2 regions of the Micromonospora sp. WMMD987 genome follow, and region 1 is predicted to be linked to the other one. Evidence: riboswitches for the same ligand, from Rfam matches in the RefSeq annotation. Region 1 holds a riboswitch; the other holds the start of a gene.

Region 1 (4,205 bases):
GCCGCCCGGGTGCTCCAGGGGCTGACCGGCGGACTGCTCATCCCCACCTGGATGACCATCCTCGGCCAGGTCGCGGGAAGCCGACGGATGGGCCGGGTGATCGCCGTGTCCAGTGTGCCGTCCATCCTGGCCCCCGCCGTCGGCCCGATCGTCGGTGCCCTGCTCATCGACACCTTCTCCTGGCGCTGGATGTTCCTGATCAACGTGCCGATCGGCATCGTCGGGCTGCTGGTGGCCCTGCGGGTCGTCCCGCGTGGTGCGGCCGGTCGGGCCGGGCGGCTGGACCTGCCGGCCCTGTTCCTGGTCACCCTCGGGCTACCGCTGCTCACCTACGCCATCACCGCGGCGATGGACCAACGCGGGCTGTCCACGCCGGCCGTGCTGACTCCACTGCTGGTCGCGCTGGTCGCGCTCGTGTTGTTCGTCCACCGGTCGCTGCGCGCCGACGAGCCGCTGATGGACCTGCGGCTGACCAGGGATCCGGTCTACGCCGCCGCCACCGGCACCATCTTCTTCTCCAGCGCGGCGCTCTTCGGCGGACTGATCGTGATGCCGCTGTACTTCCAGCTCGCCATGAACCGGGGCATCATCGACACCGGTCTGCTGCTGATGGCGTTCAGCCTCGGTGCCGCGGTCACCTTCCCGATCGCCGGACAGCTGACCGACAGGTACGGCGGCGGCATCGTCACCCTGGTCGGACTCGGGACCGTCCTCGCCGGCACCGTGCCGATGGCGTTCCTGCCATCCGACCCGGACGTCGTCCTCGTGGAGGCCCTCCAGGTGGTCCGGGGCGTCGGCCTGGCCCTCGCCGGATCTCCGGCGGTCTCCGCCGCCCTGGCGCGGGTCCGGTCCCACCAGATGCCGGACGCCAGCGCGCAGGTGAACATCCTGTCCCGGGTCGGTGGCGCCGTCGGCAGCGCGCTCTGCGTCGTGGTCCTCGCCGACGCGCTGGCCGACGCCCGGTCCGAGGTCGAGGTCGCCACGGCGTTCCGGACCACCTTCTGGTGGCTGACCGCGATGGCCGCCGTCGCCCTCGTCCTCGCCACCTGGCTCACCCGGGCACAACGAAGCACCCGCCGGACGGCGGCGTAGTGACCGGGACACCGCTCAGCACAGTCAACCGACCAGGAGGTCAACCCATGCGCATCGGCATCATCATCGGCAGCACCCGACCGGGACGGCGGGGCGAGGCGGTGGCGCAGTGGGTCCACAAGCTGGCCACCCAGCGCGGCGACGCCAGCTACGAGATCGTCGACCTGGCCGACCACGACCTGCCGCACCTCGACGAGGCGGTCCCGGCGGCGATGGGACCGGAGAACTACGCGGGCGAACACACCAGGCGCTGGGCGGAGACTATCGCGCGGTACGACGGGTACGTCTTCGTCACGCCGGAGTACAACCACTCCTACCCGGGCGTGCTGAAGAACGCCATCGACTACCTCTACGCGGAGTGGCAGAACAAGTCGGCCGGGTTCGTCGGGTACGGCATCCACGGCGGCATCCGGGCCGTCGAGCACCTGCGGCTGGTGGTGGCGGAGCTGCACGTCGCCGGCGTCCGTGACCAGATCTGCCTGAGCTACTTCACCGAGTTCGGCGCGAACGGCGAGGTGCTGCCGGCCGAGCACCAGGAGGCCATTCTGCACCGGATGCTGGACCAGGTGGTGGCCTGGGGCGGTGCCCTGGCGGCGCTGCGCCAGACGTGACGGCCGGTGGGGTGCCGTCCACGACGGCACCTCACCGCGTGCTCCATCGCTGTCGACCGGTGTCGCTGGGGCGGGTTAGCATCGTCGGCGGCATGATCGTGCGAGGTGCCCTGTGGGTGTGGGGAGAATCGGGAAGCCGGTGTGAGTCCGGCACGGGCCCGCCGCGGTGACCGGGGAGCGACCGTCCAGGCGCGAGGAGCGCAGCCACTGGCCGTCAGGCTGGGAAGGCGGACGGGGTGGTGTCGATCCGGGAGTCCGAAGACCGGCCTCGCGTCGACCGCCCGCCCGTCCGGGGTGGGCCGAGCGCAGCGGGAGCCTGCCTGTGGAACTCTACGATGCCATCCACCGCCGTCGGGACGTGCGTGCCCAGTTCACCGGGGAACCGGTGCCGGCCGACACCCTGCACCGGATTCTGGACGCCGCGCACGCCGCGCCGAGTGTCGGTTACTCGCAGCCGTGGGACTTCGTCGTGGTCCGGGACGCCGCCGTCCGTCGTCGGTTCCACCGGCACGTGCAGGCCGAGCGGGCGGTGTTCGCCGCCACGTTGGACGGTGCGGCGGCCGATCGGTTCGCGCGTATCAAGATCGACGGTGTGGTGGAGTCCACTCTGTCGATTGTCGTCACGTACGACGCGCAGCGTGGGGGTCCGGCCGTGCTCGGGCGGCACGCCATCGCCGACACCGGTCTGTACTCGGTGTGTCTGGCGATTGAGAATCTGTGGCTCGCCGCCACCGCCGAGGGGCTGGGCGTCGGGTGGGTGTCCTTCTACCGGGAGTCGTTCCTGGCCGGACTGCTGGGGGTGCCGGCCGGCATCCGGCCGGTGGCCTGGCTCTGTGTCGGGCCGGTGACCCATCTGGAGGCGGTGCCGGACCTGGAACGGCACGGGTGGCGGCGGGGCAGGCCCCTGGCCGAGGCGGTGCACCACGACCGCTGGTCCCCGCAGGTGACACCGAACAGCTAGTTCGGACAAGCCCGGGCGGAGGCTACGCTGACATTGCGCTGAGTCATCGCTCGGCTACGTCGGGAGGAGTTCCATGCGTACCACCGTCACGATCCTGGCCGTGTCCGCCCTTGCCACGCTGAGCCTCACCGCCGGTGCCACCCCGGCCCTCGCCGCCGCCCCGGCACCGTTCTGCGAGTCCGGCGCGTCGCAGTTCGTCTGCGACGGCAGCAGCACCGGCACGACGACGTGGAGCATCACCTGGTACTCCGGCAGCGTCGGCACCTTCACGACCGCCGGACCGACCCTCGTCGCCGCCTGCCCGGCCAGCAACCTCGGCCACCCCGTGCGGGCCAGCTACAGCTACCTCGACGGCGGCACGACCCAGTACAGCGGCACCACCCAGTTCATCTGCCGCAGCGGCCCCTGGCAGTAGAGCCGTCCCGTGCCCGGCTGCGGGTCACCCGTCGGAGACGGAACCGGTCGGGCGGGGGCGGGAGGACTCGGGGAACACCGCGGGCGTGCCCGTCACCGGGTCGGGCACGACCCGGCAGCGCAGCCCGAACACGTCGGCGACGAGGTCCGGGGTGAGCACCGCCGACGGGGGACCGGTCGTGGTGACGCGGCCGTCGTGCAGGACCACCAGGTCGGTGGCGTAACGGGCCGCCTGGTTGAGGTCGTGCAGTACGGCGACCACGGTCCGACCACCGGCATGCAGGTCGGCGAGCAGGTCGAGGACCTCGTACTGGTGGGCGATGTCGAGGTAGGTGGTCGGTTCGTCGAGCAGCAGGATCGGGGTGTCCTGCGCCAGCAGCATGGCCAACCAGGCGCGTTGCCGCTGACCCCCGGAGAGCTCCGCCAGCATCCGGTCGCCGAACCCGGTGGTCCCGGTCGCGGCCAGCGCCGCGGTGACCGCCTGTTCGTCCTGCGACGTCCAGCGGCTCAACGCCGACCGGTGCGGGTGCCGCCCGCGCAGCACCAGATCGGTGACGGTCATCCCCGCCGGTGCCTCGATCCCCTGGGGGAGCAGCCCCACGGTGCGGGCGTACTGCCGTCGGCGGTAGCCGTGCACGTCGCGGCCGAGGACGGCCACCCGGCCCGCGCTCGGCCGCAACACCCGGGCGATGGTACGCAGCAGGGTCGACTTACCGCACCCGTTCGGCCCGATGAAGACGGTGAAGCTCCCCTCGGCGATCCGCAGGGAGACGTCCCGGCAGACGGTCCGACGGTCGTAGCCGACGGTGACCGAGTCCAGCTCGATCGTGGGTGGGGCGGTCATGGTTGCCTCCGGGGTGGCGGTGCGGTGCGGGACGGGCGGCGGCTCACCCGGGCCTGCCCCGCCAGGTCCAGGCCAGCACGAGCGCCAGGTAGCCGCCGCCGACGACACCGGTGACCGCGCCGACGGGCAGTTGCTGCCCGGGGACGAGTCGTTGGGCGAGCTGGTCGGCGGCGAGCAGCAGGGCGGCGCCGAACACCGCGCTCGTGGTCACCAGGGGAGCGGCGACGCGGGTGAGCCGGCGGGCCAGGTGGGGGGCGGCCAGGGCGACGAAGCCGACCGGTCC
Region 2 (4,205 bases), 920 kb from region 1:
CAGGAAGATCTCCTCCTGCACCCGGGTGGACAACTCCCGGGCCGCCGCCGAGTCGAACGGCAGGCGCAGCGCGAACAACGCGTCCTGGAGCCCCATCAGCCCCAGCCCGACCGGCCGCCAGCGCGGGTTCGAGGCCGCCGCCTGCTCGGCCGGGTAGTAGTTGATGTCGATCACCCGGTCCAGGAACACCACCGCCGTCCGGACGGTCTCGCGCAGTTTGTCCCAGTCGACGCCGTCGCCGGTCAGGTGCGCGCCCAGGTTGACCGACCCCAGGTTGCACACGGCGGTCTCGGTGTCGCTGTTGACCTCCAGGATCTCGGTGCACAGGTTGGACAGGTGGATCGTGTTGCCCGGCACACCGGTCTGGTTGGACAGCCGGTTGGACGGATCCTTGAACGTCATCCACCCGTTGCCGGTCTGCGCCAGGGTGCGCATCATCCGTCCGTACAGGTCCCGTGCCCTGACGGTGCGGACCGCATTCTTCTCGGCGACCCGGTACGCCGCGTCGAACTCCTCGCCGTACAGGTCGGGCAGTTCCGGGGCGTCCGACGGGTCGATCAACGACCACTCGCCGTCGGCCTCGACCCGGCGCATGAACTCGTCGGGGATCCAGTTGGCCAGGTTGAGGTTGTGGGTACGCCGGGCCTCCTCGCCGGTGTTGTCCCGCAGCTCCAGGAACTCCTCGACGTCCGGGTGCCAGGGTTCCAGGTAGACGCAGGCCGCCCCCTTGCGCCGGCCGCCCTGGTTGACCGCCGCGACCCCGGCGTCGAGGGTCTTCAGGAACGGCACGATCCCGTTCGACCGGCCGTTGGTGCCCCGGATCAACGCGCCCCGGCCGCGCACCCGCGTGAAGGAGATGCCGATGCCGCCGGAGAACTTCGACAGCTTCGCCACCTGGTGGTACCGCTCGTAGATCGAGTCCAGCTCGTCGCGCGGCGAGTCGACCAGGAAACACGACGACATCTGGGTGTGCCGGGTGCCCGAGTTGAACAACGTCGGGGAACTCGGCAGGTAGGCCAGCGACGACATCAGCCGGTAGAACCCGACCGCCTCGTCGGGCGTGGTGGACAGCCCGCAGGCCACCCGCAGCAGCCAGTACTGCGGGGTCTCCACCACCAGCCGCGACCGCGGGTGCCGCAGCAGGTACCGGTCGGCCACCGTCCGCAGCCCGAAGTACTCGAACCGCAGGTCACCTGTGGGGTCGACAGCGTGGTCGACCTGCCCGGCGTGCCGGGCCACGAACGCGGCGGTGTCGTCGGCGATCAGGCCGAGACCGTGGGCGTACCGGACGGACTGGCTGAAGCCCGCCACCGCCTGCCCGCGTACCTCCTTCGCCACGGATGCGGCCAGCAGCCGCGCCGCCAGCCGGGAGTACTGCGGTTCCGTGCCGATCAGCTCCGCCGCCGTCTGGATCGACAGCCTGTCCACCTCGGCCGTGGTCGCCCCGTCGTAGAGGCCGGCGACCGTCGTGGTGGCCACCCGCAGCGGGTCCACCTCGGGCAGGTCGGTGGCCCACCGCCCGACCGCTCTGACGATCCGGTCGACGTCCACCGGCTCGGTGCCGCCGTCGGGCGTGCGCACCCGCAGCACCGGCCGGCGCGGCTCCACCTCGCCCACACCGGGTGGGGGACTCTCCTGTACGACCGTCATGACCTCTCCTCGCCGTCACCGATGACCATCGGACGCGGGAGAACGCCAACGGGCGCGGCGCGACGGCCGCCCCGGAACCTGGCGTCGGTCGTCCCGCGCGACCTCAGGCCGCCGCGCGCGGCAGCGCACGGCGCGCTGGCAGGTCTTCGGACTCGCGGGCCTGACCGGGGTCCACCGGTCGCCTACTGGCCGTCGCTTCCCGGACCTCGCGGTCCAGTGCTCGATGACGGCGGTCGTTCCCACTCACCGCTGCGGGGCAGTCCCGGATTTCCACCGGGTTCCCTGTTGCCTCGACCGCACCCGTCCGGGTGGGGCGAACCAGCTGCGTGGCACACCATATATGGCGTGCATGGGGGAGAGGCAACACTAGATGTCGCGGGGGCGTGTCGGATAACTCTCATCCGACCGTCCGGTGGCCCGCAGCGACGCCAGCAGCCGCAGCGCGTCGGCGTCGGCGCTGCCGGGCTCGGCGGTGAAGACCAGCATGACCGGCCCGGGGCTGCCGGGCAGCGGATAGGTGTCCCAGTCCAGGATGATGTCGCCGACCCCGGGGACCTGGAAGGTCTTGGTGCCGCTGACCGACTCGCGCACGTCGTGCCGGGACCACAGCCGACGGAACTCGGCGCTGCGGATGCTCAGCTCACCGACGATCGCGGTGGCCCGGGGATGGGTGGGGTCGGTGGCGACCGCGGCCCGCAACATGCCGATGTAGTCCATCGCCTGCCGCTCCCAGGCCGCGCACCGCCGCGTCCGCGTCGCCGCCTCGTCGAACATCAGCAGCAGCATGTTGAGCCGGTCCGGCGGGTGGCCGGCCGGGTCGCCGAGCAGCGCCACCGCCCACCGGTTCCAGGCGAGCAGGTCCAGGTGGCGGCCGAGCACCACCGCCGGGGTGTCCATCACCCGCAGCAGCCGCCGGGTGCTCTCCGGCACCCGCTCCGGACCGTGGTCCACCCGGGCCGGCACCGGCCGGCGGGCGGCGCGGGCCAGGGTGAACAGGTGCCGGCGTTCCCCGGCGTCGAGCCCGAGCGCGGCGGCGAGCGCGTCCAGCACGTCGTCGGACGGGCGGACCTCGCGACCCTGCTCCATCCGTTGGTAGTAGTCGGTGCTCAACCCGGCCAGCAGCGCCAGCTCCTCGCGGCGCAGCCCGGTGACCCGGCGGCGTCCGCCCGGCTCCAGGCCGACGTCGCGGGGGTGCAGCCGGCCGCGCCGGGCGCGCAGGAAGTCACCGAGTTCGCGGGCGTACGGATGGGTCATGGGGCCAGTGTGGCGCGGCCCGGACCGGCCCGGGTAGGTCTGCGGGACCTAGGCAACCGGGAACGACCGCGCCCGGCCGGTCCGCCCCTAGCGTCGACGCTCCCACCCCGACCGACCAGGAGCAGCAGATGACATGGACCACCGACCGCATCCCCGACCAGCACGGCCGCACCGCCGTCGTCACCGGCGCGAACTCGGGACTCGGCCTGGTCACCGCCGCCGCGCTGGCCCACCGGGGCGCGCACGTCGTGCTGGCCGTCCGCGACCCCGCCGCCGGTCGGCAGGCCGCCCGCCGGATCGGCGGGACCGTCGAGGTACGCGAGCTGGACCTGGCCTCGCTGGCCTCGGTACGGGCGTTCGCGGCGCGGCTGGCCGCCGACCATCCGGTGCTCGACCTGCTGGTCAACAACGCCGGCGCGGTGCTGCTCGGGCCGCGCCGCACCAGTGTCGACGGCCACGAGCTGCACCTCGCCACCAACCTGCTGGGCCACTTCGCGCTGACCGGCCTGCTGCTGGGCAACCTGGCCGCGGCAGGGGCCGCCCGGGTGGTCAGCCTCAGCTCGATCACCCACCGCAACGCGCACCTGGACTTCGCCGACCTGATGGGCGAGCGCGGCTACCGGGGCACCACAGCGTACGGCCGGTCCAAGCTCGCCACCACCGTCTTCGGCGTCGAACTGGACCGTCGGCTGCGCGCCGCCGGGTCGCCGGTCCTCAGCGTGCTGGCCCACCCCGGCGTCACCCGTACCAACCTGACTCCCCGGGCGTGGGAGCACCGGGGCCGGTGGGGCCGGGTGATCGCCCGGCTCGGCCTGCTGGCCACCCAGCCGGTGGAGCGGGGCGCGTTGCCCCAGCTGCGCGCCGCCACCGATCCCGGGGTACGGGGTGGCCAGTTCTTCGGCCCGGCCCGGTTCTTCCAGACCCGGGGTCCGGTCACCGAGGTCCGGTACAGCCCGGAGGCCGCCGATCCGGTCGTCGGCCGTCGGCTCTGGACGGCGGCCGAGGAACTGACCGGCGTCGGCTACCTCTGACACAGGGGCGCACTAGCATGGCTGCGGTCGGTGACGGCGGCGGAGACGAGGCGAGATGAGATGGCTGGGGCGGGTGCTGGGCGGTGGGAGCCGGCAGGTCCAGGAGGATCCGGTCCGGCAGGCGGCGCTGTCGGCCGAGGTGCGGCAGCGGTTCGGCACCCACCTGGCCGTCCGACCGGCCGACCAGGTGGCGGCGATCGTCGGCCTGCTCGACGACGGGGACGGCCTGGCGGTGGCGGCCGCGATCGTCGGTGAGTTCGCCGCCGCGGC

Evidence for each region. Region 1 has a riboswitch for cobalamin ahead of bluB (5,6-dimethylbenzimidazole synthase). Riboswitches for the same ligand answer to the same signal wherever they lie in the genome.
Region 2: it holds a riboswitch for cobalamin, as region 1 does, so the genes downstream of both, O7612_RS12445 (ribonucleoside-diphosphate reductase subunit alpha) here and bluB (5,6-dimethylbenzimidazole synthase) in region 1, are expected to answer to the same signal.

What each region holds. Positions count from the first base shown of each region.
Region 1 covers NZ_CP120861.1:3,872,020-3,876,224, reverse strand. Annotated here, with positions in the region: gene O7612_RS16305 (DHA2 family efflux MFS transporter permease subunit) at 1-1,092, shown strand, start outside; gene O7612_RS16300 (NAD(P)H-dependent oxidoreductase) at 1,140-1,703, shown strand; cobalamin riboswitch at 1,790-1,989, shown strand; gene bluB (5,6-dimethylbenzimidazole synthase) at 2,026-2,664, shown strand; gene O7612_RS16290 (hypothetical protein) at 2,738-3,079, shown strand; gene O7612_RS16285 (ABC transporter ATP-binding protein) at 3,104-3,922, opposite strand; gene O7612_RS16280 (iron chelate uptake ABC transporter family permease subunit) at 3,966-4,205, opposite strand, start outside.
Region 2 covers NZ_CP120861.1:2,952,497-2,956,701, forward strand. Annotated here, with positions in the region: gene O7612_RS12445 (ribonucleoside-diphosphate reductase subunit alpha) at 1-1,650, opposite strand, end outside; cobalamin riboswitch at 1,770-1,988, opposite strand; gene O7612_RS12450 (helix-turn-helix transcriptional regulator) at 2,017-2,904, opposite strand; gene O7612_RS12455 (oxidoreductase) at 3,033-3,935, shown strand; gene O7612_RS12460 (hypothetical protein) at 3,991-4,205, shown strand, end outside.